Regions from separate parts of the Kitasatospora sp. NPDC041988 genome, predicted to be linked through region 2. Evidence: riboswitches for the same ligand, from Rfam matches in the RefSeq annotation. Region 2 holds a riboswitch; each other region holds the start of a gene.
The links. Region 2 has a riboswitch for cyclic di-AMP ahead of ACZ6NC_RS03620 (C40 family peptidase). Riboswitches for the same ligand answer to the same signal wherever they lie in the genome.
Positions count from the first base shown of each region.

Region 1 (10,166 bases), on a different contig from region 2:
CCGCCTCCGAGGGCGAGAGCTTGCGTTCGAGGCGGCGAGCGCACTCCAGTCCGGCGAAGCCGCCGCCCACGATCAGGATCCGAGGTCGTTCCATCGCTCATCCTTACAGTGCAGGTCGTACCGCGCGGGGTCCGAGGCCACTACTGCCCGCCACACTCGCACGGAGCAGGGCGGGGTGCCACCGGGGCGGCGCGGATGGTGGAGGCGGGGGTGGTGGGACCTCCGGGGGTGGGGGCGGGGGCTCCGGTTGGGGTGGGCCGGGTGGTGGGACTTCCAGGGAATAGGGCAGGAGATGGGCGGAGGGAGCGGCGCGGTGGGTGGAGGTGGGTTGGGAGGGCCCGGGTCGCGCATATGCCCGATAGGCTGTCCGGCGTGCTCCCCGAGGTGACGGCGGTCCGTTATGTGACCCCACTGCGAGAAGGCGGCTCGATGCCGGGCCTGGTCGAGGCCGACGACCGGCGGCTGTACGCGCTGAAATGGGTCGGCGCGGCGCAGGGCCGCAAGGCGCTGGTGGCGGAGGTGCTGGCGGGGGAACTCGGCCGCCGGCTCGGCCTGCCGGTGCCGGAGTTGGTCACCGTCGACCTCGATCCGGTGCTCGCCCGCAGCGAGCCGGACCCGCAGATCCAGGACCAGATGCGGGCCAGCGGCGGTCTCAACCTGGGCATGGCCTTCGTCAGCGGCGCGCTCAACTTCGACCCGCTCTGCTTCGAGGTGGACGCCGGGCTGGCCGGGCAGGTGCTCTGGTTCGACGCGCTGATCGGCAATGTGGACCGCTCGTGGCGCAACCCCAACCTGCTGGTCGCCACCGGCGGCCTGCGACTGATCGACCACGGCGCCAGCCTGATCTTCCATCACCACTGGGCCGGCGCCGCCGGGTGGGTCCGCCGTCCTTACGACGCCTCCGACCATGCACTGCTGCGCGCCGAACCTGACCTGGTGGCGGCGGACAAGGCGCTCGCCCCGCTCGCGGAGGCGGCGATCGAGGCGGCGGTGGCGCGGATCCCCGACGTCTGGCTGACGGACGAGCCGGGCTTCGACTCGCCCGAGGCGGTGCGCGCCGCGTACCGCGCCCAGCTGACCGAGCGACTGGCCGGTCCGCGCGACTGGCTGCCGGAGGTGTCCGCATGACCGAGCCCGTGCCGCCGGCTGCCCTGCCGGCCGTCGCCGAGCTGCACGACTACGAGTACGCGGTGGTCCGGGCGGTGCCCCGGGTGGAGCGCGGGGAGTGCATCAACGTCGGCGTGCTGCTGTACTGCCGGCAGAGCGCGCACCTGGCGGCGCGGACGCACCTGGACCAGGCCCGGCTGCTGGCGCTGGACCCGGTGGCGGACGTCGCCGGGGTGCGGCGGGCGCTGCACGGGATCGAGGCGGTCTGCGCGGGCGGGCCGCCGGCCGGTCCGGCGGCGTCGGACAGCCCCGGGCAGCGGTTCCGCTGGCTGACGGCGCCGCGCAGCGCGATCGTCCAGCCGGGGCCGGTGCACACCGGGCTGACCGCGGACCCGGAGGCGGAGCTGCGGCGGCTCTTCGACCAGCTGGTGCTCTGAGGCTGTCGTGCGGGCGGTTGGATCGAGGACCTTTGCCGTGGTCAAAGCTTGAGTTGCTGAAGCACTCGGCCGTACGCTGGCCCCATGGGTTCGACAGCGACGACGACCGTACCGACCAACGCCGAGTTGATGGAGGCGTTGGCCGCGGTCGGCGCCGCCTACTTCCAGGACTTCGCCGCTGCGGCGGCCCGGCACGGGCTCTCCTCCTCGCAGGCGAAGGCGCTCGGCGCGGTGCAGGAGCCGGTGCCGATGCGGGCGCTCGCCGGGCGGCTCGGCTGTGACGCCTCCAACGTGACCGGGATCGTCGACCGGCTGGAGTCGCTGGGCCTGGCCAACCGTGAGGCGGCGGCCGGCGACCGGCGGGTCAAGATCGTCGTGATCACCGAGCAGGGCCGGGAGATCCTGGGCCTGATCCGCGCCGAGATGAGCCGCACCCACCAGGCCTTCGAGGCGATGACGGACGAGCAGCGGGTGTCGCTGCACTCGATCTGCGCCCAGGTGCTGCCGGTGCTGACCGGCCGGGTGGCCGGCGCTCAGTAGGCCGGGCCTCCGCGTGGCCCGGGTGCCCGACCAGCCCGGGCGTCCGGGCAGCCCGGGTGTCCGGGCATCCCAGGTGTCCGGGCAGCCCGGGTGTCCGGGCCGCGTACCGGCCGTGGCCGTCTGCCCGGTCCGGCGGCGTTCCGGCTGACCTCGGCTGTTAGGCTTGCGAAGCGTGAGCGCGAAGCCCCAGATCCCCAATGTCCTGGCCTCCCGGTACGCCTCGGCGACCCTGGCCCAGCTCTGGTCCCCCGAGCACAAGGTGGTCCTCGAGCGCCACCTGTGGCTCGCCGTCCTGAAGGCCCAGCAGGACCTCGGCGTCGAGGTGCCCGCGGGCGCCGTCGCCGACTACGAGCGGGTGATCGACCAGGTCGACCTCGGCTCGATCGCCGCCCGTGAGCGGGTCACCCGCCACGACGTGAAGGCCCGGATCGAGGAGTTCAGCGAGCTCGCCGGCCACGAGCAGATCCACAAGGGCATGACCTCCCGGGATCTGACCGAGAACGTCGAGCAGCTGCAGATCCGCCAGTCGCTGGAGCACGTGCGCGACCGCACGGTCGCCGTGCTGGTGCGCCTGGGCCGGCTCTCCGCCCAGTACACCGAGCTGGTCATGGCCGGCCGTTCGCACAACGTCGCCGCGCAGGCGACCACGCTGGGCAAGCGCTTCGCGACCGTCGCCGACGAGCTGCTGGTCGCCTTCCGCCGCCTGGAGGAGCTGATCGCCCGCTACCCGCTGCGCGGGATCAAGGGCCCGGTCGGCACCGCTCAGGACATGCTGGACCTGCTCGGCGGTGACACCGACAAGCTCGCCGAGCTGGAGCGCCGGGTGGCCGGCCACCTGGGCTTCGACAACGTGCTCACCTCCGTCGGCCAGGTCTACCCGCGCTCGCTGGACTTCGAGGTGCTGACCGCGCTCGTCCAGCTCTCCGCCGCGCCGTCCAGCCTGGCCAAGACGATCCGCCTGATGGCCGGCCACGAGCTGGTCACCGAGGGGTTCAAGGAGGGCCAGGTCGGCTCCTCCGCGATGCCGCACAAGATGAACACCCGCTCCTGCGAGCGCGTCAACGGCCTGGCTGTCATCCTGCGCGGCTACGCGTCGATGACCGCCGAGCTGGGCGGCGACCAGTGGAACGAGGGTGACGTCTCCTGCTCGGTGGTCCGCCGGGTCGCGCTGCCGGACGCGTTCTTCGCTTTCGACGGCCTGCTGGAGACCTTCCTGACCGTCCTCGACGAGTTCGGCGCCTTCCCCGCCGTGATCGAGGCCGAGCTCGACCGCTACCTGCCGTTCCTGGCCACCACCAAGGTGCTGATGGGCGCGGTGCGCGCGGGCGTCGGCCGGGAGACCGGGCACGAGGTCATCAAGGAGCACGCCGTCGCCTCGGCACTGGCGATGCGGGCCGGCGCCCGGGAGAACGAGCTGCTGGACCGGCTCGCCGACGACGAGCGGATGCCGCTGGACCGGGCCGCGCTGGACGCGCTGCTGGCCGACCGGCTCTCCTTCACCGGCGCGGCCGGTGCGCAGGTCGCCGAGGTCGTCCGCCAGGTCGAGGCCGTTGCGGCCGCCTACCCGGAGGCCGCCAAGTACGCTCCCGGCGACATCCTCTGACGGTTCCTCGGGCGACTGCTCAGACGACTCCCAGGCATACGAGGGCTCCGCTGCCGGTCAGGTGGCGGGGCCCTCGGGCGTTCCGGGGGCCCGCGGGGCGGACGTCGTTCCAGAGGCGGTTCCGGCGGGGAGGTGGCCCGGGTCGAGCGGCGGGCCGTTGGTGCCGCAGGAGTAGCGGCAGTCCGGCTCGGCCACCGGGTGGTCCTCGGCGGCGAGGACGTTGCCCCGGACGGTCGTGAACGCGATGAGTCCGCCCGTGACCAGCAGCCCGGCGCAGATCAGCATCGCCGTCCGGAAGGCGGAGTCCACCGAGGACGGCACCTGGTAGGCGTCGCCGCTGAGCCCGGCGAGTGCGGGCAGCGCGGCGACCGCGAGCAGACCGGCCGCGCGGGCGGCGGCGTTGTTGACGCCGCTGGCGATGCCCGCGTGCCGGACCTCCACCGCCGCCAGCACGGTCGCGGTCAGCGGTGCGACCAGCAGCACCATCCCGCAGCCCATCACGGTGACGGCCGGCAGCACGTCCGTCCAGTACGAGGCCCCCGCGCCGATCCGCAGCATCAGCAGGACGCCGACCGCGCAGAGCAGCGGGCCCACGGTGAGCGGCAGCCGTGGGCCGATCCGCTTGCCGAGCCGGCCGGCCCGGGCGGAGAACGCCAGCATCAGCACGGTGATCGGCACCAGGGCCAGCCCGGAGACCAGCGGGGAGAAACCGGAGACGATCTGCAGCTGCACGACCAGCAGGAAGAACACCCCGCTGAAGGCGGCGTAGACGCAGAGGGTGACCAGGTTCACCGCGGTGAACAGCCGGGAGGAGAAGAGGCCGAGCGGCAGCATCGGCTCCTGGGTGCGGCGCTCGACCACGATGAAGGCCGCGCCCAGCAGCAGCCCGGCCGCGCCGGTCAGCCAGACCCCGGGGGTCAGCCCGTCGCCGGCCGCGGTCAGGGCATAGGTGACGGAGCCCAGGGCCAGCGCGGCCAGCGCCGCGCCGAGCACGTCGAACCGGCCGGTCGCGCTCTCGTCCCGGCTCTCCGGCACGTGCCGGGAGGCCACGGCCACGACCACCACGGCCAGCGGGACGTTCAGCAGGAAGATCCACCGCCAGCCGGGGCCGTCCACCAGCCAGCCGCCGAGGAAGGGGCCGACCGCGGCCGCCACCCCACCCAGGCCCGACCAGAGGCCGACCGCCGCCGAGCGGTCGTCCGGGTGGTAGACGGCCTGAAGCATCGCCAGTGAGCCGGGGGTGAGCAGCGCCCCGCCGATGCCCTGGACCGCGCGGGCGGCGATCAGCACCTCGATGGTGGGCGCGGCGGCACACGCGGCCGAGGCGACGGCGAACCAGATCACGCCGAGCAGGAAGACCCGGCGCCGGCCGTAGCGGTCCCCGAGCGCGCCGCCGAGCAGGATCAGCCCGGCCAGGGTGAGCAGATAGGCGTTGAGCGTCCACTGCAGGGCGGCGAGCGGGGCGCCGAGATCGGTGCCGATCCGGGGCAGGGCGACGTTCACCACCGTGCTGTCGAGCATCGCCATGCTGGAGCCGAGCACCGTCGCCAGTAGTACCCAGCGGCCCTGCGCGGTGCCCAGACGCAGGGTGCCGGCCTCGGAGGTGGTCACGGCCTGATCGTCCGCCCCCGGGGGGCGACGTGACAAGGCTCACCGGGGGTGTGTCGGCGAATGGCTTTCCGTAGCCGATCACATGCGGACGGGCACCGAAATCGGCGGAGCGTCGTGGATCAGTGGCGCGCGGTGAATCGATTGTGCACATACTGTGCAGCCGATCATTCGGAGTGTCACCGTCTTCCCGGCTTTTGTTTCCGGTTCAAGAGATCGACATTGCTTCACCCGGATGGATGGGTTTTAGTTCAGCGACCGCCCGGCGTTGGCCCGGGTGGCCACCGGGTGGAACGCCTAGTCCTGCCGCTGCCCGGTGGTACGAACTGAACTCTGTTCGGCAGGAGCGGGGGACCCAAAGGTAAGTCGCCGGACCGGAATTCACGGTCCGGCTTGGGGTGAAGCCGCACATGCGGCCGGGCAACTCCAGCCCGAACCCGACAGCTCACCTCGCAGGCGTCGGAGAGGAAATTCCCCATGCCCGCACATGCTCGTCGTATCGCCCTGCCCCGCGCCGCCCGCATCGGCATCGCCACCGCCGTCACCGGCGCCGCGTTCGCCCTTCCGCTGGTGACCACCATCAGCGCGCAGGCCCACACCGCCCCGGCCGCGAAGCCCGCGCAGACCAGCACCTGGACCGGCGCCACCAGCGTCGACGCCGCCCCGGCCGCCGCCGCGCAGCCGGCCGCCGAGGCCGCCAAGCCGGCCGCCGCCCCGGCCGAGGAGAGCTACAAGGTCGTCGGCGGGGACTCCCTGTCGAAGATCGCCAACGCCAAGCAGGTCGAGGGTGGCTGGCAGGCGCTGTACGACCACAACCGCTCGGTCGTCGGCAGCAACCCGAACCTGATCTTCCCGGGCCAGCAGCTCGCGCTGGGCACCAAGGCCGCCGCCGCTCCGGCCGCCGCCGAGGCCGCCAAGCCGGCCGCCCCCGCCAAGTCCGCCTCGCAGGACTCCGCGAAGCCGGCCGCCCACGCCGCCGCCCCGAAGCCGGTCCAGGCCGCGAAGCCCGCGCAGGCCCCGGCCACCAAGCCGGCGCCCGCCGCTGCCAAGCCGGCCGCCCCGGCCACCACCCCGGCCCCGGCCGCGGTGGCCAGCACCTCCGGTTACGTCGCCCCCCTCGCCAACCCGAAGCTCGGCACCGCCTACGGCGTGGCCGGCTCGATGTGGGCCTCGGGCCACCACACCGGTGCCGACTTCGTCGCCTCCACCGGCACCCCGCTGCGCGCCATTGCGGCCGGCACCGTGGTGAAGGCCGGCAACGGCGGCGCCTACGGCAACGAGGTCGAGATCAAGCTCGCCGACGGCAAGTACGCCCAGTACGCGCACCTGTCCTCGATCGGCGTGAAGATCGGTCAGACCGTCACCGTCGGCCAGCAGATCGGCCTCTCCGGTGCGACCGGCAACGTGACCGGCCCGCACCTGCACTTCGAGATCCGCACCGGCTCGGAGTACGGCTCGGACATCGACCCGATCGCCTACCTGCGGGCGCACGGCGTCTCCATCTGACCTTCGGGCAGAGACCACCGCAAGGTGCGGGGCGTACGACCTCCCGGGATGGTCATGTCGGGTGACCGCTCGACCGGGTGATCGCCGCACCTCCGGCGGAACAACGGGCGCGGGACACGCCCAGGCCGGCCCGGCTCGCGAAGCTACTTCGCGAGCCGGGCCGGCCGCTGTTGTTTCCGGGAGGGTCTCCGGTCCGATTTCCGGCCGGGTTTCCGGTCCGGTGCCGGCCGGGTTTCCGGCGGTTTCCGGCGGTTTTCGGCGGTCTTCGGACCGGCGTCGGGGATGGGCGGTGGCCGGGTATTCCGGACCGGGGTCACGGCCGTTTTCGTTCGACTGATCAGGTCGCCGATTCCCGTGGCAGCCTGATCGGCCGTCAGGTTGGTGTGGCCCGAAGGTCAGTTCGTGCTGCCCGTCCGTCCGGTCAGAACCGGTGGGCGGGCAGTCCGCTGTGGGCGGCGGTCAGCAGCTGGTGCACCCGGTGGCCGAACTCGTCGGCGTCGTGAGCGGGTTCGGGGAAGACCAGACGGACATCGCGGTGGCCGTGCGGGTGGTCCAGGCGGAGCACCAGGCCGTACCGGTCGAGCGCGAGCGGGCGGATCTCCGGTCGCCCGGTGAGGAGGTGGGGGTCGATCAGCCGGGTGAGCACGGCGAGCGCGTCGGGGTGGTCGTCGGCGAGGTGGGTGAGCAGGCCGGCCTCGTACGGAGCGAGCGGGTCGGGTGTGGCGAGGGCGAGATCGGCGCCGGTGAGCGCGCTGGTGCCGTACGGGGTGGCGAGGACGGCGTGGGCGACGTCCAGGTGCAGGTGGACACTGATGCCGTCGTCGGCGAGGTGGGCGAGGTGGAGCCGGCCGGCCAGGGTGAGGCGGCCGCGGACCCGGTCGCGGACGGCGACCGGCGCGATGTCGGTGAGGTCCAGGGCGACGGCGAGACCGTCCGGTTCGCCGGTCACGGCGAGGGTGAGCGGCGAGTCGAGCGGTGCGCTCAGGCGCAGCCGGGAGCCGTGCACCACGACCGGGGTGTCGAGGTCGTGATGCTCGCCGCAGGCGCGGATCACCACCGAGGAGGTGGCGCCGAGCAGGCTGCAGACCCGTTCGGCGGCGGTGGGTTCGGACACCTCGACGTCGGTGGGGCTGGGGCTCATGGCGACCTCCGGTTGGTTAGGTGAGCCTAACCTAATGAGTTTGCCAGGCGAGGGCAAGGCGGGCGGGGTGGCTTCGAGGTGAGTGTGCATGCAGGGATAGGCCGCGCTTGCAAGTACCCGGCGAACGGCCGTATTGTCGACGCTGGTAGTTGCACACGCAATGTTCTTTGCATGCTCCGGAAAGCGGTTCCCTCATGCCCCTCGCGCTCCTGGCGCTGGCGATCAGTGCCTTCGGCATCGGTACCACCGAGTTCGTGATCATGGGCCTGCTGCCCGAGGTCGCCGGCGACTTCTCGGTCTCCATCCCCACCGCCGGCCTGCTCATCTCCGGCTACGCGCTCGGCGTGGTGGTCGGCGGGCCGCTGCTCACCGTCCTCGGCACGCGCGTTCCCCGCAAGGGGATGCTGCTGATGCTGATGGGCCTGTTCATCGCCGGCAACCTGGTCTCCGCCGTCGCCCCCGCCTTCGGGCTGCTGCTCGTCGGCCGGGTGCTCGCGGCCTTCGCGCACGGTGCCTTCTTCGGCATCGGCTCGGTGGTCGCCGCCGACCTGGTCGCCCCGCACAAGCGGGCCGGCGCCATCGCCCTGATGTTCACCGGGCTCACCGCCGCCAACGTGCTCGGTGTCCCGATGGGCACCCTGCTCGGCCAGCACTTCGGCTGGCGCTCCACCTTCTACGTGGTCGCGGGGCTCGGCGCGATCGGCTTCGCCGGGATCGCCGCGCTGGTGCCCGTCCAGCCGCGCGCCGAGGACACCCGGCTCGGCCCCGAACTGGCCGTCTTCCGCAAGCCGCAGATCTGGCTAGCGCTCAGCATGACGGTGCTCGGCTGGGGCGGCATCTTCGCGATGTTCACCTACATCACGCCGATGATGACCGAGATGGCGGGCTTCGCCGACTCCAGCGTCACCTGGCTGCTCTTCCTGTTCGGCGTCGGCCTCTTCATCGGCAACCTGCTCGGCGGCTGGTTCGCCGACCGCGCGCTGATGCGCAGCCTGTACGTGATCCTCGCGGTGCTGGCGGTGCTGCTCTTCGCCTTCACCTTCGCCGCGCACAGCAAGGTGGGCGCGATCGTGGCCATCCCGCTGATCGGGGTGTTCGGCTTCGCGACCGTCGCGCCGCTGCAGAAGCGGGTGATGGACCAGGCAGCGGGCGCGCCCACGCTGGCCTCGGCGGCCAACATCGCGGCCTTCAACCTGGGCAACGCGCTCGCCGCCTGGCTCGGCGGGCTGGTCATCTCGGCCGGGCTCGGCTACGACGCGCCGAACTGGGTGGGCGGGCTGATGGCGGCCCTCGCCCTGGGCGTCGCGCTGTTCTCCGGCGCGCTGGAGCGCAAGGCCGGCGGGCGCGGCGGGGCCGGCGTCGGCGGCGTCGGCGGCAAGGTCGTGGCGCGTGGTGGCGCGACCGCCGAGGAGACGGTCACCGCGGGGCGGTGACACGGCGCGCCGTGGCACCGTGAGCGGCAACACCGTGAGCGGTGGCCTGGTGTGTGGTGCGGAAGGGCCCGGACGGTCGGTCGTCCGGGCCCTTCGCGTGTGGGGACGGTCAGCCGATCACGGCCTGCGCGTCGATCTCGACCAGCATCGGCTCCTGCGGCAGCTCGACGAAGATCGTGGTGCGGCAGGGCTTCACGCCGCCCGGCTTGATGTTCTCCTCGATGAACTCGGCGTAGACCTCGTTCATCAGCGGGAAGTCGGCCCGCTTGGTGAGGTAGACGCGGAACATCACCACGTCCTCGACGGTGGCGCCGCCGGCCTCGACGATCGCCTTGACGTTCTCCAGCGTCCGGCGCGTCTGCGCCTTCACGTCGCCGTGGTACAGGTACTCGCCGGTGGCCGGGTCCTGCGGGCCCTGGCCGGAGACCTGGAGGATCGGGCCCTTGCGGACGCCCTGGGAGAACATCCAGGCCGGGGCGGGGGCGCCGTCGGTGCGGATCTCGGTCTTGTCGTGGACGGAGGGGTGCTCGCTCATGGGTTTCCTTTGTCGGAGCGGGTGGTCGGCCTGTCGGCGAGGTGGTCAGCCGGCCGGGGGTGTCTGCCCGCAGTCGGCGGAGATGGCGCGGGTGGTGGCGAGCAGCTGCGGCAGCAGCTCCAGCACCTGTTCGTAGGGGAGGACGACGTCCGGGACGGAGATCGAGGCGGCCGCGACGACGCGTCCGCTGGCGTCCCGGACCGGGGCGGCCACGCAGTTGATGAACGCCTCGTGCTCGGCGTGGTCCTGCGCCCAG
Region 1 covers NZ_JBVJCO010000005.1:32,051-42,216, forward strand. Annotated here, with positions in the region: gene ACZ6NC_RS07315 (NAD(P)/FAD-dependent oxidoreductase) at 1-94, opposite strand, end outside; gene ACZ6NC_RS07320 (HipA family kinase) at 373-1,128, shown strand; gene ACZ6NC_RS07325 (DUF3037 domain-containing protein) at 1,125-1,544, shown strand; gene ACZ6NC_RS07330 (MarR family winged helix-turn-helix transcriptional regulator) at 1,629-2,084, shown strand; gene purB (adenylosuccinate lyase) at 2,257-3,687, shown strand; gene ACZ6NC_RS07340 (MFS transporter) at 3,745-5,298, opposite strand; cyclic di-AMP (ydaO/yuaA leader) riboswitch at 5,610-5,769, shown strand; gene ACZ6NC_RS07345 (M23 family metallopeptidase) at 5,773-6,801, shown strand; gene ACZ6NC_RS07350 (DUF2470 domain-containing protein) at 7,223-7,942, opposite strand; gene ACZ6NC_RS07355 (MFS transporter) at 8,137-9,375, shown strand; gene ACZ6NC_RS07360 (RidA family protein) at 9,485-9,910, opposite strand; gene ACZ6NC_RS07365 (IclR family transcriptional regulator) at 9,956-10,166, opposite strand, start outside.
Region 1: it holds a riboswitch for cyclic di-AMP, as region 2 does, so the genes downstream of both, ACZ6NC_RS07345 (M23 family metallopeptidase) here and ACZ6NC_RS03620 (C40 family peptidase) in region 2, are expected to answer to the same signal.

Region 2 (10,166 bases):
CACGCCCTGATCGGCGAGGTGATGGTGGTCGGCGACCGCAAGCCCTTCATCGGCTGCCTGGTCACCGTCGACGAGGACTTCTTCCCCAAGTGGAAGGAGCTGAACGGCAAGCCTGCCACCGCCACGGTCGCCGAGCTGCGCGAGGACGCCGACCTGCTGGCCGCCCTCCAGGCCGCGGTGGACGACGGCAACGCGGCCGTCTCGCACGCCGAGGCGGTCAAGAAGTTCCGCCTGCTGGACACCGTCTTCTCCGAGGAGAGCGGGCACCTCACGCCCTCCCTCAAGCTCAAGCGCAACGTCGTGCTGAAGGACTTCGCAGCCGACGTCGAGGCCATCTACCAGCGCTGAGACCACGCGAAGGGCCCCGCCGAAGCGGGGCCCTTCGGCCTGCGCTCAGCCCGCCAGCAGCGAGGTGAGCCGGCCGGCCAGCAGGTCCCACCGCCAGGAGCGGTCCACCCAGCGCCGGCCGGCCTCGCCCATCCGCCGGCGCAGCTCCTCGTCGTTCAGCAGCCGGACGATCCGCTCGGCCGCCGCGGCCGGCGAGCCGCCCGGCACCACGTAGCCGGTCTCGCCCTCCAGCACCGCGTCCGGCGCACCGCCGGAGTCCCCGGCCACCACCGGCAGGCCGGTCGCCGAGGCCTCCAGGTAGACGATGCCCAGGCCCTCGACGTCCAGCCCGCCCCGGCGGGTGCGGCAGGGCATCGCGAAGACATCCCCCGCGCCGTAGTGCGCGGGCAGCTCCTCCCACGGCACCGAGCCGGTGAAGCGCACCGAGGGGCGGACTCCCCGGGCGTCGGCGAGCTTCTCGAGGTCCGCCCGGTACGGGCCGCCGCCGACGATCAGCAGCACGGCGTCCGGCACGTCCGCGAGGATCTGCGGCATCGCCTCGATCAGGGTGTCCTGGCCCTTGCGCGGCACCAGCCGGGAGACGCAGACCACCACCGGCCGGTCCGCCAGGCCGAGCCGGCGGCGCAGCTCGGCGCCGCCCGACTCCGGGTGGAAGGTCTGCTCGTCCACGCCCGGCGGCAGCTGCACCATCCGCGCGGCCGCCTCCGGGCCGACCGCGTCGGCGATCCGGGAGCGGGTGTACTCGCCGAGGTAGGTCAGGGTGTCGGTGCCCGCGCCGATCCGGCGCAGCAGCTGCCGCGCCGCCGGGAGCTGGGCCCAGGCGGCCTCGTGCCCGTGCGTCATGCCGAGCAGCCGGCCGGCCCCGGCGCGGCGCAGCGCGGGGGCCATCAGCCCGAGCGGGGCGGCGGCGCCGAACCAGACGGAGTCGCACTTCTCGGCCCGCAGGATCTCGGCGGCCCGCCGGGTGACCCGCGGTGTGGGAACCATCACCTTCGTCCGGTCGCGGATCACCGGGAACGGCTGCTCGGCGTCGAACCGGGCGACCTCGCTGCCGTCGCGCCAGGTCGAGGCGTACACCACGATGCTCCCGGCGGGCTGACGGACAGCCATGTTGTGGACGAAGGCCTGGATACCGCCGGGTCGCGGCGGGAAGTCGTTGGTGACGATCAAGGTCTTGTGCATCAGGCCACGGCTCGCTCGGTCGGGGGGTGCTCGGTGTACCGCTGGGTGATCCGTACGATAGGTCAACACCATGACCCGCCGGGAACGGAACCGTGCACGGCAACCGTTTCACCCCCGGGTCTGTCCTAGTACCTAGGCAGCCGGTGGGGCCCGCCCGGACGACGGCGAGTGCCCGACACCGACCGCCCGGGCGTCCGTCTCGCGACGCCTCCGGTGGGACGTCCGAGACGAACGAGGGAGCGCAGTGGAGTTGGCCCCGGCCACCGAGTCCGGTAACCCCAGCGGCGCCGACGACCCCGGCACGGCGCTGGCCGTCCGCCAGGAGCCCGTCCAGGCCCCCGCCCGCCCCGCCGGGCGTGCCGGGGCGCTCTGTGCGCTCGGCGGGAGCTGGCTGGCCACCCGGACGCTGCTGCTGCTGCTGGTGACCGGCGTGCTGCGGATGGCCGGCGGGGACGTCACCACCGACGTCTGGCTGATCTACCACGGCTGGTACGGCGTCCTGCAGACCGGCACCTTCCCGCTGGACGACGTCACCTGGCAGTACCCGCCCGGCGCCGCCCTGGTGATCATGCTGCCGGGGCTGCTGCCCTGGTCGTACCTGGTCTCCTTCTGGGTGATCTGCGGGATCGCGGACGCGGCCGCCATGGCCTTGCTGGTGCGGACCGGGCTGCGCAAGGGCCGGGCGCTGACCGGCGCCTGGGTCTGGGTGGCCGGCGTCCCGCTGCTCGGCCCGATGATCTACAACCGGTACGACGTCATCGTCACCGCGATCGCGGTGGCCGGCCTGCTGGCGCTGATCCGCCGCCCGGCGATCGGCGGACTGCTGCTGGGCCTGGGCGGGATCATCAAGATCTGGCCGCTGCTCGGCCTGATCGGCACCCCGTCCGGCCGGCGCACCCGCCGTGCCTGGACGGCCGCGGCGGCCACCGCCGTCTCGGTGGGCTTCCTGCTCGCGGCCGGCATGAACGGCGCGTTCGAGTTCCTGACGTTCCAGAAGGACCGCGGCGTCGAGGTGGAGTCGGTGGGCGCGCTGCCGCTGCACTTCGCCCGGATCGCCGGGGCCTGGGACGGCAAGGTGATGATGAACTACGGCTCGGTGGAGATGCTCGGGCCGTGGGTCAACGTGGTCGGCAAGGTGATGATGGCCGGCACCCTGCTGGGCTTCGCCTGGCTGGTGCTCTGGCGCTTCACCGCGAAGCGCCGCAACGCCGCCACCATGTACGACGCGGCGCTGACCGCGCTGCTGATCTTCACCGTGACCAGCCGGGTGATCAGCCCGCAGTACCTGGTCTGGCTGGTCGGCGTGGCCGCGGTCTGCCTGACCGTACGCGGCAGCAGCCAGCGGCCGGTGGCGCTGCTGATCCTGGCCGCGACGCCGCTGACCCTGGTGGAGTTCCCGCTGATGTTCAGCGAGGTGGTCGGCAGCGAGCCGTGGGCGATCACCTGGCTCACCCTGCGCAACCTGCTGCTGGTGGCCGCCGCCGTGCTCTCCTGCATCCGGCTCTGGCGCTCCACCCGCGGCTCCGAGCAGCTGCCGCCCACCGTGGTGCTGGCCCACCCGGAGCCCGCCTCCGCCTACCCGGTGCGACCGGGTATCGCGTACGAGCAGGACCTGCTGGACGGCATCGGCCGGCCGAGGGCCGGCGAGCGGCGCTAGGCGTTTCCGACGGCCTTGAGCCGCCGGACCTCGGCGAGCCAGAGGCCGGTGAACTCAGCCAGTCCGAGTCCCAGTTCGGCCCGGAGCACGCGGTCCAGCCGCTGCTCCCGGCCGTCCCCCTGGCCCGCAGCGCCGACCGCGCGGTAGAGGGCGACCAGCCGCTCGGGCCCGTGACGGCGGGCGATCAGCTCACAGGCCAGCCAGGACTGCTCGTAGGCCTGGGCGATGCCGGCCGACCCGGCGGCGAAGTCCTGGTCGGCGGGCAGCGCCGTGGGCAGCTTCCCGGCGGCGACGTCACGGGCCAGCTCGGGAGCGATCTGCTGCGGGGAGCGGCCGGAGCCCCGGTAGCCCGTCCAGTCGGCGACGCCCTCGGAGAGCCAGAGCGGCGTCCAGGCGCGGGTGTCGGCCCGGGTCGCCACGTGCGTGGCCTCGTGGGTGATCACCACCTGGCGGCCGAAGTCGCTGAGCCCGCCGTACGCCTCGGGGTTGACCAGCACCCGGTCGGCCGGGGTGTGCCAGGGCGCGCCGGGCGCCGCGGTGGTGACGGCCGCCATACCGGTCCAGGCGGCCGGGTCGGCCTCCAGCAGCCGGGCGAACTGCGCCTCGGTGGCGGGCAGTTCCAGCAGCAGCCGGCCCGCCCAGCCGGTGCCCCAGAGCGCGCCGACGGCAGCGACGGCCCGGTCGGCCACGGCGGCGAGCCCGGCCGGGTCCGGTCCGCCCGCCAGGCCGAGCACCAGGGCGTGCTCACCACGGGCGGGCGCGACGGTGCCGAAGTCCCAGAACGGCGGCGGGCCCCCCGCGCTCTCCTCCCGCTCGACCCGCCAGCCGCCGGCGGTGCGCAGCAGCGCGAGCCGGCGCGGGTACACCACGGGGTACTCGTCGTACCCGGCCACCCGGACGGCCAGCTCGGCGGTGGCGCTCAGCCGGTCCGGCGCGCCGGCCGGGCCGAGTACGAGGTTCCGGTAGCCCGCCTCGGCGAGCGGCAGCGCGGGCGGCCCGGCGGCCAGGGCCCGGGCCCGTTCGGCCAGCAGTGCCGTCACCTCCGCACGGTGGTCCCCCGCCGCCCGCGCGGGCGCCGCCGGGGCGGCCCCGGGCAGCGAGAGCTGGGCCAGCCCGCCGGCGGCGAGCAGCAGCGCACCGCGCCGGGACAGCGTGCAGCGGCGTGCCCCGGCAGCGGTGGGAGGAGGTGTCGGCCCGGGCCGGCTCAGAGCCGGATCACCCCCGCGACGGGCATCGCGTTGACGCTCTCGTACCGGACCTTGGCGCCCGGGTACGGGGCATGCACGATCACCCCGCCGCCGGCGTACATGCCGACGTGGTGCATGTCCCGGTAGAAGATCACCAGGTCTCCCGGTCGCGCCTCGGAGATGCCGACCCGCTGGCCGGCGTACGCCTGGGCCTGCGAGGTGCGCGGCAGGGTCACTCCGGCCTGCCGCCAGCTCCAGTACATCAGACCGGAACAGTCGAACGCGCGGGGCCCGGTGGATCCGTACGCATAGGGCGAGCCGATCATCTTCACGGCCGCGGCCAGCGCGGCGGCGCCGCGTTCGGAGGCGGGCGGGGCGGTGCCCAGGTCGAGCCGGTCGGTGCCGCGGGTGGCGCGCTGCTCGGCCTCGCGGGCGTCCTGGGCGGCCATCCGGGCCCGTTCGCCGGCACCCAGGCTGTTGAGCAGTTTCTGCGCCTCGGCCAGCCGCTGCTGGATCTGCTGTTTGCTCTCGGCCAGGGTGCGGCGGCTCTGGTCCAGCTCGGCGAGCTTGACGGAGGTCTCGGCGCGGCGCTGGTCGAGCCGGCGCTGACGGCCCACCACCTCGTGCAGCGTCTCGTTCTGCCGCTCGGCCTCCTGGTCCAGGCTGCGGGCCCTGGAGAGGTAGCCCTCGGGGTCGGTGGAGAGCATCAGCTGGACGGTCTGCGCCATGCCGCCGCCGCGGTACTCGGCGCCGGCCACGGTGGCGAGGTCGCCGCGCAGCTGGTTGAGCTCGTCCTGGGCGACGGCGACCTGCTGCTGGAGGGTGCCGGTCTCGTGCTGGAGCCGCTGCTGGGCGTCGAGCGCCGCGTTGTACTTCTCCGAGGCCTGCTCGGCCTCGTCGTAGAGCTGCTCGACCTGTGCCTTGACGTCCTTGCGGCTGGAGGGCGTGTCCGGCGAGCCCGGCGTGGCCTGGGCGGTGCCGCCACCGGCCAGGCCGAGCACGGTGGTGGCCGCCGCTGTCAGCACCAGCGCGCGGGCGAGCGCGTGCGCTCCTGACAGCGGGGAACGGCGGTGCACGGCCATGCGACGGTGGCTCCAATCCTGCGGCCCGGCCCCGCCGCCGCACCGGGGGCGGGCGGCTCGTGAGCGGGAGTCCGGTGGCAGACGTTAGCGAGTCCGGGCGATCGAGTCCAAACCCCTCCCAACCCGAATATTTGACCCTCAATCGGACATCTGCCCGAGCCGCCGGAAAAGCCGCAGGCCCGGCCTCCCACGAGGGGAGACCGGGCCCACTGGGGCTGATGCGGATCAGACGCGCACGATGGCGGAGATCGGCAGCATGGTGGCGGTCTCGTACCGGACCACCGCGCCGGGCTTCGGCGCGTGGATGACCTGCCCGCCGCCCACGTACAGGGCGACGTGGCTGGCGTCCGCGCGGTAGATGATCAGGTCGCCGGGCTGGGCGTTGGCGATGTTGGTGCCCACGTTGGTCCCGTAACCGGCCTGCTGCTGCGAGGTGCGCGGCAGCGACACGCCCGCCTGCGCGTAGGCCCAGCCGGTGAGGCCGGAGCAGTCGAAGGAGCTCGGGCCGGTGGCGCCGTAGACGTACGGCGAACCGAGCTTGCTCTCGGCGGCGGCGATCGCGGCGGAGGCGCGCGAGCCGTTGGCGGCGGGCGCGGACGGCGCGGCGGGCTTGGCGGCGGCCGGCGTCGAGGACGACGCGCCGAGGTCGCTGCGGGTGTTGTCGCGGGATGCACGGTCGGCGTCCGCCTTGGCCTTGGCCTCGGCCTTGGCGGCGTCCGCCTTCGCCTTCGCCTCGGCGGCGGCCTTCTCCTCGGCCGCGCGCATCGCCTGGCGCTCCTGCTCGGTCAGCGTGTTGAGCAGGTCCTGGGCCTTGGCCAGCTTGCCCTGGACCTCTTCCTTGGAGGCCTTCAGCTGCTGGGTGGTGGTCTCCAGCTCGCCGAGCTTGGCCTGGGCCTCGTTGCGGTCCTGGTCGAGCTTGCGCTGCTGCTCCTGGAGCTCCTTCAGCGCGCCGGACTGGGTGCTGCTGGCCTGGGTCAGCGCACCGGCCTGGTTCAGGAAGTTGTCCGGGCTGGACGAGAGCATCAGCTGCACGGTCGACGATATGCCGCCGGTGCGGTACTGCTCGCCGGCGATCTCGGCGAGGCCGCCCTGGGCCTCGGTCACCGAGGCCTGCTGACGGGCCACCTTGTCCTGCAGCTCACCGACCTGCTTCTGCAGCTCCTGCTGCTTGGCCTGGGCGCCGTTGAACTTCTCGGTCGCCTGCTCGGCCTGCTCGTTGAGCTGGTCGACCTGCTCCTTGACCTGGTCCTTGGTCGGCGTCGGGTCGGCGTGGGCGCCGGACTGTGCGGAGAGGGCGACGGCCGCGGCGGCGACACCGGTCAGGATCGAGACCCGGGCGCGGCCGGCAGGCTTGGGACGACGATGGGACGCCACGAAGGCGGACTCCTTCTTCCAACGCCCGCCTACCGGGTGAGCTGACGGGTTCGGGCCGGAAGCGTGCCCTACGACGCCTCACCGGCCGTTCCAGCGGCCGACCTGGCGCCGATTCACCCCGAGGAACGTGGTTCCCCGGCTCCGCTCCACAGCGCCCCCGACTGCTGGGCTCCCCGTCGGACCGGTCCTGCGACCCGTCCCGCTGCTTCACGAACTCGGCGGTAAACCCCCGCCGCCACCCAGGCTGGGTGATCGACTGTGCGGTGGTTCGAGTCACGACCCTAGTAACAGAACCGTGATCCGTTCAAATCCTTGTCAGAAAAAAGACGGAAGAATACCCAAGTTCATTTGTGAATATGACCGGGTGTGACCAGCGCCGTACGCGGAGCTGATCATTTATCACCATGCGGTCGGGAACGCCGACGCCACCCCCGACCGGAGGTGGCGCGGATCACAGGGCCGTATCGCGGCCCGTGGGCGTGTCGGTCCGTCAGACCCGGCGGATGGTGTTGATCTTCATCGCGTCGGCCTTCATCACCTTCACCACGTCGCCGGTGTGCGGGGCGTGCACCACCATGCCGTTGCCGATGTACATCGCGACATGGCTGCGGTCGTCGCGGTAGATGATCAGGTCGCCCGGCTGGGCCTCGGCCAGCGAGGGCACCCGGGTGCCGACGTTGCCCTGCGCCTGCGAGGTGCGCGGCAGCGAGACGCCGGCCTTCCCGTACGCCCAGACCATCAGGCCGGAGCAGTCGAAGGTGCTCGGGCCGGTGGCGCCCCAGATGTACGGCGAGCCCTGCTTGCTCATCGCGTTGGAGACGGCCGCCCCGGCGTAGCCGCCGGCCTGCGGCAGGCTGCCGAGGTCTGCCCGGGCGCTGTCACGCGAGGCCCGGTCGTCCTGCTGCTGGGCGGCCTTCAGCGCGGCCCGCTCGGAGGCGCTGAGCGAGTTCATCAGGTCCTGGGCGGCCTTGAGCTTCTGGTTGACGTCGGCCTTGGACTGGTTCAGGTCCTTGGTCGTGGTGTCCAGCGAGGCGAGGATCGCGGCGGCCTCGGTCTTCTGCTGGTCCAGCCGGCGCTGCTGGTCCTGGAGGCCCTTGAGCGCCTCGGTCTGGCTGGAGCTGGCCTGCTGCACGCTGGAGGCCTTGTCCAGGTAGCCGGACGGGTCGGAGGAGAGCATCAGCTGCACGGACGGGTCGATGCCGCCGGTGCGGTACTGCTCGCCGGCCACCGCGGCCAGCCCGCCCTGAAGCTGGGTCATCTGGTCCTGACCGCGCGCCACCTGGTCCTGGAGCTGGTCGGCCTGCTTGCGGAGCTGGTCGGCCCGCTCCTTGGCGCCGTTGTACTTCTCGGTCGCCTGCTCCGCCTCTTCCTGGAGCTGGTCGATCTGCGCCTTCACGTCCTCCTTCTTGGGGGACGGGCTCGGCGCGGCATGGGCGGCGACCTGGGCGGAGAGGGCGACCGCGGTCGCCGCTGCAGCGGTGAGCACGGAGACCCGCGCGCGGCTCGGCTGCTTGGGACGGCGGTGCGAGGCCAAGGGACCGGCTCCTTCTTTTTACGGACTCACCCGATCGAGTGAGAATCCGGAAAATAGGTTTGACGCCAGACCCTAGTGAAGATCCAGGCTTTGCGCCACTCCCCCGTTGGCGTGAAGCCCGGCTCGTCACCATGACTTCACGAGATCCCCAAAGCACCGCAATCCGGACGCTGACCAGGCGTCACCCCCGTCCCGGCGGGGCCCGGACAGCCTACGGCCGGGCCAGCCGGTTCAGCAGCAGCACCGAGGCGACGGGGCGCGCGCCCGCCTTCCGCACGCCCTCCGCAACCTCCCGGTCGGTGGAGACCACCACCACCGGCCGGCCCTGCGGCTCGGCCCGCACCAGGCGTCTGATCAGCTCGTCCGCCGTCTCCCCGGTCCGACTGAACCGCACCCGGACCCCGCGCGGCGGCGCCATGATCACCGGCACGTCGAGGTCCTGCCCGTCGAACACACAGGTGACCTCCGCCTGGGTGCGCTGCGCCAGCATCGCCAGCCCGCCCAGCAGCCGGATCCGCTGCTGCTCCAGCGGCAGCGTCGGATAGCCGGTCTTGGTCACGTTGTAGCCGTCCACCACCAGATGGACCTGCGGGATCGCCAGCAGCTGGTCCAGCAGCGCCGGATCGTCCTCGGCCAGCCCGCGCCGGGCCACGTCGTGCGGCGAGGCCGAACCCGGCACCACCGCCTCCACCAGGTCGGCCGGCCGAATCTGGGAGACCGGCAGGGCCAGCTCCCGCTGGAGGCCCTGCGCCGACTGCAGCACGGTGTCCAGCAGCAACCGCAACCGCATGTCCTCGACGCTGCGCCCCTCGCGGGCCGACCGGCGGCCCTGCTCGGCGGCGGTCTCCAGCTCGGAGATCCGGTGCCGCAGCCGACGCGCCTCGCTCTCGGCCGCGCTGCGCTCGGCGCCCGACTGCGCCTTCAGCGCCTCCAGTTCGGCGGTGAGCCGGCGGGTCTCGGCCTGCGCCCGGCGGGTGTCGCTCTCCAGCGACCGCACCTTCCGGCGCAGCGAGTCGGCCTCCTTGCGGACGTCCTCGGACTCGGTCCGCTGCCGGTCCAGATCGGACCGGGCCGCGGAGCGCACCTCGGCCAGCTCCGCCTGCAGCTTCTCCACCAGCCGCGCCGCCTCGGCGGCCGCGCCCTCGGCGCCGGCCCGCTCCGCCTCCTCGCCGGCCTCGGAGACCAGCCGGCTCCAGCCCGCCGAACGCACCAGATAGGCGGCCGCCGCGACGTCCATCGGATCGGCGGCCCCGGGCACGCTGCCGGACTCCAGCGCCTTGACCAGATCGGGCTGGCCCAGCCGCAGCCGCTCCGCTATCCGTACCCGGAAGGCCGGCTCGGACTCCAGCGCGGCGGCCAGCGCGGTGGCCGCGTACTTGGCCCGCCGGGCCGGGGTGAACTTGGCGTACTGGCGCAGCGTCTGAGGCAGCTCGCCCGGCGGCAGCCCGCCGAGCGCGTCCGCGGCGAGGCCGACCACCCGGCGGCGTACGCCCTCGGGCAGCGGCCGGTCGAGCTTCTCGGGCGCCCGCTCGGCGGCGTTCTCGGCGGCCGTCCCCGCTGCCGTCCCGTCGGCGCGGTCTGCCGCCGGCTCGTCACCGCCGGACTCCTCGGTGCCGGCCGTCCCGTCCGGCACCGGGTCTCCTGCCGGGGCGGGCGCGGACGGGGCTGCCTCGGCCGCGTCCGGCGCCTGCGCGTCCACAGCGGGCTGCCGCCCCTGCGGCCCGGCGGGCTCGTTCGCTGCGTCCACCACGTCCTCGGCTCCGATCTCCTGGTCCAGCGGTACGGCCGACGGCGGCCGTCCT
Region 2 covers NZ_JBVJCO010000002.1:147,922-158,087, reverse strand. Annotated here, with positions in the region: gene ACZ6NC_RS03645 (AMP-dependent synthetase/ligase) at 1-348, shown strand, start outside; gene ACZ6NC_RS03640 (glycosyltransferase family 4 protein) at 394-1,530, opposite strand; gene ACZ6NC_RS03635 (glycosyltransferase 87 family protein) at 1,775-3,187, shown strand; gene ACZ6NC_RS03630 (hypothetical protein) at 3,184-4,227, opposite strand; gene ACZ6NC_RS03625 (C40 family peptidase) at 4,392-5,456, opposite strand; gene ACZ6NC_RS03620 (C40 family peptidase) at 5,682-6,830, opposite strand; cyclic di-AMP (ydaO/yuaA leader) riboswitch at 6,841-6,994, opposite strand; gene ACZ6NC_RS03615 (C40 family peptidase) at 7,321-8,364, opposite strand; gene ACZ6NC_RS03610 (NYN domain-containing protein) at 8,576-10,114, opposite strand.

Region 3 (10,166 bases), on a different contig from region 2:
CCCCCTGATGTCCACCCTCTGCTGTCCGGGGCCTTCCGCGAATAGCGCGAATAGCGCGAATAATCCGTTGCCCTCCTTCCGGGGAGCTGCCTACAGTGGCGGCACACTGAAAGGAGGTGATCCTGGTTGAGTACCGTCAGGATGTGTGAGGTGGCTGCTCGCTAGAGCCGCCCCTGCCTGCGTAGGGCGAGGTCCTAGGCCTCCGGCAGGCGAAATCCCAAGCAGTCACCCGGCCCGTGGGCTCACCGGAACATCCCCGGTGCCTCGGCGCCAGGCCCCTCACAGGGCCGGCGCGGAGGAGCAGCCCACGGGCTGTCTGCGTTTCCGGGGCCGGTCCGGGGCGTTTCGGCCGCCCGGCTCCGGCGCTAGAGTCGGCCCGGATTCCGTAGCGGGACGGGCACAGGGGGTACGCGATGGCGGGGACGACCCGGCGGGCCGGGGGCGGGGCGGCCGGACGCGCGGCGCAGCGGGGGGCGGCCGGGGTGCTGCCCGGGGTGGGGGTGCTCGGGCTGCTGCTGTTCTCGCTCGGCCGCGAGCACGTCTGGCAGGCGCTGGGCGGCGGCCTGGTGGTGGCCGGGGCGTCGGTGGTGCTGGGCGGTGCGCTGGGGTTCCTGTTCGGGGTGCCACGGGTGCGCAGTGGCGCCGGCGGCCCCGGCGCCGAGCCGCACGGCTCGTACGCGCCGAACACCAATCTGGAGCAGGTCTCGGACTGGCTGACCAAGGTGCTGCTGGGCGTCGGGCTGACCCAGCTCGGTTCGCTCGGTGAGCGGCTGCACCAGCTCGGTACGGCGCTGGCTCCCGCGCTGGGCGGGGACGAGGGCGCGGTGCCGTTCTCGGCGGCGCTGGTCCTCTACTTCCTGGTGTCCGGTTTTCTGGCCGGATGGCTGGTGACCAGGCTGACGCTGCCGCAGGTGCTCTCCGACGCGGACCAGGCGCTGGACCTCTTCCTGGCCGGGCAGGACCGCGACCGCCGGGGCGACAAGGTGGGCGCGGACGACCTGCGGGTGCGGGCGATGCAGCACCTGGGCCTGCTCGGCGGCAGCGCCGACCGTGCCGACGAGCCGGCCCGCCGAGTGCCGCCGGGCACGGCGGCCGGTCCGGCGACCGTGGTGGCCGAGGTCCGCTCGACGGCACGGCGTTCGGCGCTCACCGCGAACCAGGTGCGCGAGCTGTTCGCGGACGGCTCCGAGGGCCGGCGGATCCAGGCGCTGGCGCTGATGCAGGGCGATCCGGCGCTGGCCGACCTGCCCAGCGTGCTGGAGGCGATCGAGCACCCGCGCTCGGGTTTCGAGCAGTACAACGCGCTGCTGGCCGCCCGCGGCCTGCTCTCCCGGCTGTCGGCCGCCGAGGCGCAGCAGCTGCGCGGGGCGGTGGCCGGGCAGCTGGTGGCGCCGGACGGCATCCCGTACGGCTCGGACCGGAGCTGGCTGGCGGAGAAGATACTGTCCCGGCTGGAGGCGACGGGGGTCATCCCGCAGCAGGCCGGCCCGGCCGACGAGCCGCAGCCGACCGGCCCGGCCGAAGCTCCGCAGCCTGCCGAACCGCCGCAGTGACCACTACCTGACGCCGGCCCGGCGGCGGTGGTCGGCGGCCCGGAGGACGAGCACGCGCCCCGGGCGGCCCGCGCCGCCGGCCGGGAGGCGGCGGACCTCGCTGGCGATCCGGCGCTCGCCGAGGGCGTGCCGCAGCCCGTCGAGGTGGGGGCAGTGGCGGCCGGCGCCGTCGCACAGCGGGTGGACCCGGACCTCGCCGTCGGGGGCGGTCACCCGGACCAGCTCGGTCAGCGCGGCCACCTGCCGCTCGGGGCCGAACAGCTCCGGGTAGGCGAAGATCAGATACCCGCTGAGGGTGAGGGCGAAGGTGCCGTCGGCGAACGGCAGCCGGGGCAGCGCGGCGGCGACGTACTGCTGCGGGTGGGCGGCGGTGTCGGCGGTGAACAGCCGGCGGGCCCGGTCCCAGCTGCGCAGGTAGCGGCCGGACGGGTGGAAGTACGGCGCGGGGTACAGGTCGGGGCGGGCCTCCAGTGCGGCGGCCATCGATGCCCGGGCGGCCGTCGCGCGGGCCTCGATCTCGGGGACGGGCCGGGCGTACGCCGGGTCGGTGGCGATCACGTGGCAGCCGAGTTCGCGTGCCTCGGCGGCGAGGCCGGCCGCGCCGCCGGGGCAGTCGAGCAGCGGCCCGGGGAGGGCTGCGAGCTGGGCGCGGGTCAGGCCGAAGAGGCCGCAGTACTCGTCCAGCGGGCGTGAGGTGACGAGGACTCCGGCCGCCGGGCCGGGGTCGCCAGGGGTGGCGCGGGCGCTCATTCGGCCATGCGAACACGGGCCGGCCCCGCCCGCATCCGGAGTGTCCGGGCGCGGGCGGGGCCGGTGCGGGGCAGCGGGCCGAAGGGCCGGGGCCTGCCTCCCGGTCGCGGCCCCGGCAAGGATCCGGGAGCAAGGACCGGGATCCGGGATCCGGGATCCGGGCCCGGCTCAGCGGCCGAGCAGGCCCCGGACGGCGAGGCGGTTGACGTTGGTCAGGCCGCGCACCAGCTGCGGGGTGAGGAAGACGAAGAACAGCCCGATCAGCGAGACCCCGGCGATCTGCAGCGGCGACTGGACGTAGTAGACGTGCTCGACCCCGTGGCTGTCCCAGAAGTCGAAGAGCCGGTAGCCGGGCCACTCGGTGTAGGTCGGGAAGACCCAGTGGTAGACCGGGTAGAGCGCGAGCGACCAGCCGATCACCAGGAAGACCAGCGACACCGCGAAGCTCAGCACCGCCCACGGGAGCATCCCCACCTGGTAGAGCACGGCCTTCCAGCCGGCGGCGTCCGCCAGCCGCGCGGTGATCGCGCCCCAGGCCCCGGGGCGCACCACCCGCACCGGCGCCGGTCCGGGCACGTCGAGCGCCAGCATGGAGCGGGTCCGGGCCCGCTCCAGCCGGCCGAGGCCGCGCGCGCCGCTGGTCAGCCCGGCCAGGACCGGGAGGCCGAGGACGGTGAGGAAGGTGCCGAGGCCGAAGCAGAACACGGTGACGGCGAAGGTGAAACCGATGAGGGCGACGGGCAGGCCGCCGAGGGCGAAGCCCAGCTCCCGGTAGAAGTAGGAGGAGAACGGGGCCCGCCAGGCGTACGGCGGCTCCTGGGTGCGGCGGACGCCCTCGTACCGGTCGTACTCGCTGCGCTGCATGCTCTCGCTGGTGCTCATGGCCTGGGCCTCGGTCCTCGGGTCTGCGGCGGTGCCGGTCGGGCTGATGGCTCAACCATGTCAAACGGCGGGCCGGGCGGACATCCGGCTCCCCGGCGAGGCGGGGGTGGGGTTAACCCCCGGTCGTCCCCCGTGCTCGGCGCGGCGGCCACTCGTCGGCGAGCAGCGGCGGCCACTCGTCGGCGAGCAGGGAGTACTGGAAGGAGTCGTGCCAGGCGCCGCGCAGGTACACGTGGTGGCGCACCCGGCCCTCCTGCTGGAAGCCGGCCCGGGTGAGCACTCGGGCGGAGGCGTCGTTGGCCACGTCCACCCGGGCGGCCAGCCGGTGCAGGCCGAGCGGCCCGAACGCGAACGCGCAGAGCAGCCCGGTGATCTCGCCCGCGTAGCCGTTGCCCCAGGCGTCGGGGCGCAGCGCGTAGCCGAGGCAGGCGGAGCGGTGGCTGCCGAGGGTGAGGGCGGCGTTGCCGATCGGGGTGGCGTCGGCCGGGTCGGCCGCGTCGGCGTGCCGGGTGACGGCGAGCCGGTAGACCGTCCGTTCGTCCTGGAGGGCCTCCTCCAGGTACTGCTCGATCTGGTCGGCGCAGTCCTCGCGGTCGCGCGGCTCGAAGGGCAGGTAGCGGGTGGCCTCCGGGTCGCCGAAGATCGCGTGCAGCGCGTCGATGTCGCCCGGCGTGTGGTGGAACTCGCGGATGGCCAGGCGGGGGCCGGTGAGTCGGACGGGGACCATGTCTGCCGACCCTACCCGGGGCTTTCCGGTTACCGTACGTGACATGGAAGAAGAAGACCTGCGGCTCGCCCCGCGCACCAAGGCCGCCGACCTGCTCGCCTGGGCGGAGGCCGAGGGCCGCGCGCCGGTGGCCGAGTCCCCGCTGCGGGCGGTGCTGGCGCTGCTGGAGCTGGGCGAGAGCAGGATGCACGACGGCTGGCCGGAGCTGACCTCGGATGCCGTGGAGCAGCTGCTGTACGAGCGGCTCCACCTGTACGTCCAGCCCGCGCCGGAGCAGGACCCGCTGGCGTACGGAGAGGCGGTACGGCTGCTGATCGACCACCAGCGGGCGTCGAAGCGGCTCAACGCCAAGCGGCAGGAGCGGCTGCACGCGGAGGCCGAGTGGCAGGGCGAGGTGGCGGCCGGGCTGCTGCGCCGGGCCGACCTGGTGACCTGGCCCCGGCTGTACGCGGTGCTGCTGTGCGCGCACGACGTGGACCTCGCCGACGAGGCGGCGGTGCGGGAGTGGCTGGCGGCGTTCCGGGAGCTCGCGGAGGAGGACCGGCGGGCCGCGTTCGAGGCGCTGGCGCCGGCCGGGTGGCTGGACGAGGCGGACGAGGAGGGCTGGGGCGCGACCCGGGTGCTCTCGGTCGGGATGGCGACGGACGGTGCGCGGCGGCTGCTGGAGCAGGGCCTGATGCGGCGCAGCTACCGCAATCTGGCGGAGCTGACGGCGCTGGGGCGCCCGATGCCGGACGAGCTGGCCGGGGACTTCGGGGCGTTCGAGGAGGCGGCGGTCGAGGCGGCGCTGGACCTGTTCGGCGAGTGGACGGTGCCGGGGCTGCCGCGGCTGCTGGTGGCGGAGTTCCCGGACCTCGCGCCGGAGCCGGGTCAGGAGGAGATCGACGCGTACCTGGCGCAGCTGCCGGCGGAGTGAGACGCGGGAGGGCGCCCCGGCCGGGGCGCCCTCTCCTCGCGGTGCGTCAGGGGGTGCGGTGCGTCAGGGGGTGATGCCGCGCTGCTCGAACCAGGTCTCCGGGTCGACCGGGGCGCCGCCGCCGGGGCGGACCTCCAGGTGCAGGTGCGGGCCGGTGACGTTGCCGGTGGCGCCGACCTTGCCGAGCTGCTGGCCGGGGACGACCTTGCCGGAGCCCTTGATGATCGAGGAGAGGTGGCAGTACCAGATCTCGGTGCCGTCGGGCAGCGTCTCGACGATCCGGTAGCCGTAGGAGCCGGCCCAGCCGGCCGAGGTGACGGTGCCCTGGCCGACCGCGTAGACCGGGGTGCCGGTGTCCGCGGCGAAGTCCAGGCCGGTGTGCAGGTGGGCCCAGTACGAGGCGCTCTGGCCGTAGTGGGCGGAGAGGTTGTAGTCGCGCACCGGCAGGTTGATGGCGGCGAGCTTGGCCTTCTCGGCCTCCTCGGCGGCCCGCTTGGCCTCCTGCTGCTGGGCGGCGCGCTTGGTCTCGGCCTCCTTGGCGGCCTGGAGCCGGGCGGTCTCCTCGGCGGCGGTGCGCTGGCTGTCGGCCTGCTGCTGGATCCGGGCGGCGAGCGCGAGGCCGGGGTCGGCGCTGAGGGCGACCGGGGTCTCGTCGGGGGCCTCGACGGCGGGCGCGGCGGCCGGGGTCGCGGAGGCGAAGCCGGTGGCGCCCAGGGTGGCGGCGACGGCGGTGACGCCGAGCAGTGGCGCCGTCCCGCGGGTCTGACGCGGCATCCGGTGCCGGCTGGCCTCGGCGGCCTGCGGGGCGGCCTCGTCGGAGGGCCCGCCGTACTCGCCGGGGTGGGCGGGCGGCCACGGGTGGTCGAGCAGCTGGGTGCCGGCGGGGGAGCCGGGCAGGTGTGCCGGAGAGTGCGTCGACGCCACGGAGGCGCGCTCCTTTCCTTCCTTCGCGCCTACCGGGTTAGCTGACGGGTTCGGAGCAGGAAGGTCTCCTACGGCTGGGCCTGGGCCCGGCCGATTCACCCCAAGGAACGTGGTTCCCCGGCTCCCTGACCTGCCCGGAGGCCGGCCGGTGGGATTAGGCGACGGCGCACGGTGCCGTCTGGGTACGGCGTTGCGGACCGCGCTGCGTTATCAAACGTTAATCCTAGGAGCCCCTGATTCCAAGCCATCCGTCCGGGGCATCCGGATACAGTCCGGACACTACGTGACCTGATGGGCGTTTTGGGGCGTTTGGCGACAACTGACGACTACTGACACCACCGAACGTGATTGGACGTCAACGAACGACCCCCCATCTGAGTACTTCTACTCATGTGCGGCCTGGCCGGCACGGCCATCCTGGCGCCATGAACGCACCGATGCAGTCACGCACCACGGCCGCGTACTACGTCCAGGCCGTGCTCTCCTTCGCACTCTCCGCCAGCACCCTGGCGGTCGGGATCGCCTACCTCCCGGTGGGCGGCTGGACCCGGGCCTTCCTCGGGATCGGCCTGCTCTACACCGTCACCTCCTCGTTCACCCTGGCCAAGGTGATCCGCGACAAGCAGGAGACCAACGAGATCGTCACCCGGGTGGACCAGGCCCGCCTGGAGAAGCTGCTGGCGGAGCACGACCCGTTCAAGGTGGAGGGGGTCTGACGCCACCTCCCGACCACCCCTCGGACGCGGCTGCCGTCGACCGCTTGACGGCTAAGGCTATTAGCCTTAGCTTTATGGCTATCGGCACAACCGCCGATGACCGTTCCGGCGGACCGAGGAGGCCCCCATGCCCGGCACCACCGCCCCCACCACCCGGTACCTCGACGTCCCCGGCGGCCGGCTCGCCTACGACGACACCGAGCAGGGCGACGGCGCCCCCGTCGTCCTGCTCCCCGGGATGCTCGACAGCCGGGCCGCCTACCGCCACCTGCGCCCGCTGCTGATCGCCGCCGGCCACCGGGTGATCACGATGGACCTGCGCGGCTTCGGCGAGTCCTCGATCGCCTGGGACGACTACTCGCCGGCCGCGATCGCCACCGACGTCCTCGCCCTGCTCGACCACCTCGGCATCGAGCGCGCCGTCCTCGCCGGCAACTCGTACACCGGCGCCACCGTCGTCAAGGCCGCCGGGGACGCGCCCGAGCGGGTCGCCGGGATCGTCCTGCTGGACGCCTTCGTCGAGAACCTGCCGCCGAACGCCCTGCAGCGCGCGATGTTCGCCGTGATGGGCACGCTGCTGGTGCACTCCCCCGCGTTCTGGGGCCTCTACCACCGGAGGATGGCCTACCCCACCGCCAAGCCGGCCGACTTCGACGCGTACGTGGACGGGCTGGTCGCCGCGATGCGCACGCCCGGCCGCAAGGCCGCCACCCGCGGCCAGGTCCACGGGGACTCCGCGCCCGTCGGCTGGACCGCCGCCGTGCGGTGCCCGGCGCTGGTCGTCATGGGCAGCAAGGACCCCGACTTCCCCAAGCCGGAGCTGGTCGCCGACCGGCAGGCCGCCGCGCTGCGCGCCCGCAAGGTGATGATCGAGGACGCCGGCCACTACCCGATGGCCGACCACCCGCAGGCCACCGCCGACGCGCTGCTGCCGTTCCTCGCCGAGCTGGCCTGAGCCGCACCGGGCCGAGCCCGAGCCGAACCGGGCCTGAGCCGCACCGGGCCTGAGCCACACCGGGCCGGGCTTGCCGAGCCGGCCCGAGCCTCCCGACACCCCGGAACCGGAACCACGGAGAACCGTCCCCATGCCCCGAGTAGGACTCACCCCCGAGCAGGTCGTCGGCCACGCCCTCGCCCTCATCGACGAGCAGGGCCCCGAGGGCCTCACCCTCGCCGCCGTCGCCGTGCGGGCCAACGTGGCCACGCCCTCGCTGTACAAGCACGTCAGCGGCGGCCTTGCCGAACTGCGGCGGCTGATCGCCGTCCGGGTCACCGAGGAGCTGGCCGACCGGCTCGCCGAGGCCGCCCTCGGCCGCGGCGGGGACGACGCCGTCGCCGCCGTCCTGCGCGCCTACCACGCGTACGCCACCGAACACCCGCACCGCTACAACGCGCTCCCGCAGGCCCCGCAGCCGGACGACGACCTCACCCGGGCGGCCACGCGACTGGTCGGCGTGATCATCGCGGTGCTGCGCGAGTACGGGCTCTCCGGGTCCGAGGCCATCCACGCCGCCCGCGCCGTCCGCTCGGTGGCCCACGGCTTCGCCTCGCTCTCCATCGGCGGCGCGTTCCAGCTCGCCGAGGACCTCGGCGACACCCAGGACCGCCTGATCACCGTGCTCACCCACGGCCTCCGCGACTGGCCCGGAGCCTGAGCCGCCCAGCTGCGCGAGGAGGCGGCGGAAACGCCGAAGGGCCCGGAGCGGGATCGCTCCGGGCCCTTCGCGGTGGTGGGCCTAACAGGACTTGAACCTGTGGCCTCTTCCTTATCAGGGAAGCGCTCTAACCGTCTGAGCTATAGGCCCTCGCCGCTCGCAGATCCTACTCGACCTCCGCCCGGTGCCGCACATCCGTCCCGGCCGGTCCGCCGTGCCCCCGTCCCGGCGGAGCGTGCCGCCCACCTCACCATTCACCGGCATACGAAATAAGGTATTAAGAATTGAGTGGCCGATAAGGCACCATCCGAGAAGGCAACGGAAAGGCCGGGGATCCCATGGACCTGACCTCGCCGTGGCTTCCCCCCTCCGAGGACGAGAGCCGGACGCCGCGCAGCAGCCCCACCGCGCGCAGCGCCATGCGCTGCGTCCGCTTACTGCTCGGCTGCACCAGCGCCGCCGAACTGCTCGGCACGATCCTCGCCGAGGGCCCCGGCTGGATCACCGGTGAGGGGTCCGCGCTCTACCTGCTGGACTCCGCCGGCATGCTCCGGCTCACCGCCTCCCACGGCCTGCCCGAGTGGGCCCACGAGCGGTACAACGTGGTCGACCCGGCGAGCGACCTGCCCGCCGCGATGGCGCTCAGGCTGCGCCGGCCCTATCTGCTCAGCCCTGAGCGCACCAGCGTCGACTACCCCAACCGCAACGCCGGCATGGGCACCGGCATGGTCGCCATCATCACCCTGCCGATGGTCGTCGACGAGGAGCCGATCGGCGTACTGGCCCTGGCGCTGGCCCACCGGGGCACCGTCCCCCGGCGCGACCTGGACGTCCTGGAGACGCTCGGCGACGCCTGCGCCCACCGGCTCTCGCACCTGCTCGACCACGTCAGCGCCGGGACCGGCGTGGAGCGGGGCGTCCGCACCGGCACCGCTCCCGGCACCGCTCCCGGCACCGGGGTCGGAACGCCGTCCGGATCCGGCGGGGAGAACACCGGCCGGGCCGCCGGGCTGGCCCACCCGCTGCTCTCGCTGGCCGTCCGCTCCGCCGGGCACGGCGCCTTCGAACGCGACCTGGTCACCGGCGAGTCGTACTGGGACGCCCAGGCCTACCGGGTGGCGGGCCAGCCGCTGCCGGAGGGGGGCGGCCCGGCACCCGCCCCCGACCTGGACCGGATCGTCCACCCCGAGGACCTGCCGGACTTCCAGGCCGCCCTCGCCGAGGTACTCGCCACCGGCGGCCCGTACCGGATCACCTACCGGGTGCTGCGCCGGGGCGGCGGGGTGGTCCGGATCGAGGAGACCGGCGAGGTGATGCTGGACGTGCACCGGCGGCCGGTCCGGATCGCCGGCCTGGTCGCCGACCGGGACCGCGCCCGCGCCCCCGAGGAACGCCCGCCCGCCGGCGAGCCGGGTGGCGCCCCCGCGGCCGGGGCCCGCTCGGCGCTGCTGCTGGCGCTCACCCGGGCGCTGTCCCGCGCGATCACCGTCCGGGACGTCACCACCGCGGTGACCGACATCGCCCGCCCGGCCTTCGGCGCCGCCAGCATCGTGCTCGACCTGGTGGACGAGGGCCGGCTGCTGCCCGTCTCGCACACCGTCTACGGCGGGCCGCGCCGCACCGAGCTGACCCGGCTGGCGAACCTCTCCGAGGGCGTGATGCAGCACGCGCTGGCCCGCTCCACCCCGCTGTTCAGCGAACCGGGCCGGACCGGGCGCGCGCCGGACGGCAGCGGCGGACCGCTCACCCCGCCCGCCTGGGCGGTGCTGCCGCTGGTCGCCTCGGGGCGGCAGGTCGGCTCCTGCCTGATCACCTTCGCCACCGAGCGGGTCTTCGGCCGCGAGGACCGCACGCTCTACTCCGCGTTCGCCGGCATCCTGGCGCAGTCCCTGGAACGCGCCCGCCTCTACGACACCCACCACCACCGGGCCACCGAGCTCCAGCGCGCCATGCTGCCGCGCACGCTGCCCCGGCTGCCCGGCATCGCCAGCGCCGCCCGCTACCTGCCCAGCACCGAGGGCATGCAGATCGGCGGCGACTGGT
Region 3 covers NZ_JBVJCO010000023.1:19,398-29,563, forward strand. Annotated here, with positions in the region: gene ACZ6NC_RS22770 (hypothetical protein) at 414-1,553, shown strand; gene ACZ6NC_RS22775 (class I SAM-dependent methyltransferase) at 1,557-2,303, opposite strand; gene ACZ6NC_RS22780 (sensor domain-containing protein) at 2,472-3,185, opposite strand; gene ACZ6NC_RS22785 (GNAT family N-acetyltransferase) at 3,298-3,912, opposite strand; gene ACZ6NC_RS22790 (hypothetical protein) at 3,956-4,828, shown strand; gene ACZ6NC_RS22795 (M23 family metallopeptidase) at 4,892-5,752, opposite strand; cyclic di-AMP (ydaO/yuaA leader) riboswitch at 5,765-5,923, opposite strand; gene ACZ6NC_RS22800 (YiaA/YiaB family inner membrane protein) at 6,178-6,468, shown strand; gene ACZ6NC_RS22805 (alpha/beta fold hydrolase) at 6,596-7,423, shown strand; gene ACZ6NC_RS22810 (TetR/AcrR family transcriptional regulator) at 7,554-8,123, shown strand; tRNA gene ACZ6NC_RS22815 (tRNA-Ile) at 8,197-8,273, opposite strand; gene ACZ6NC_RS22820 (SpoIIE family protein phosphatase) at 8,462-10,166, shown strand, end outside.
Region 3: it holds a riboswitch for cyclic di-AMP, as region 2 does, so the genes downstream of both, ACZ6NC_RS22795 (M23 family metallopeptidase) here and ACZ6NC_RS03620 (C40 family peptidase) in region 2, are expected to answer to the same signal.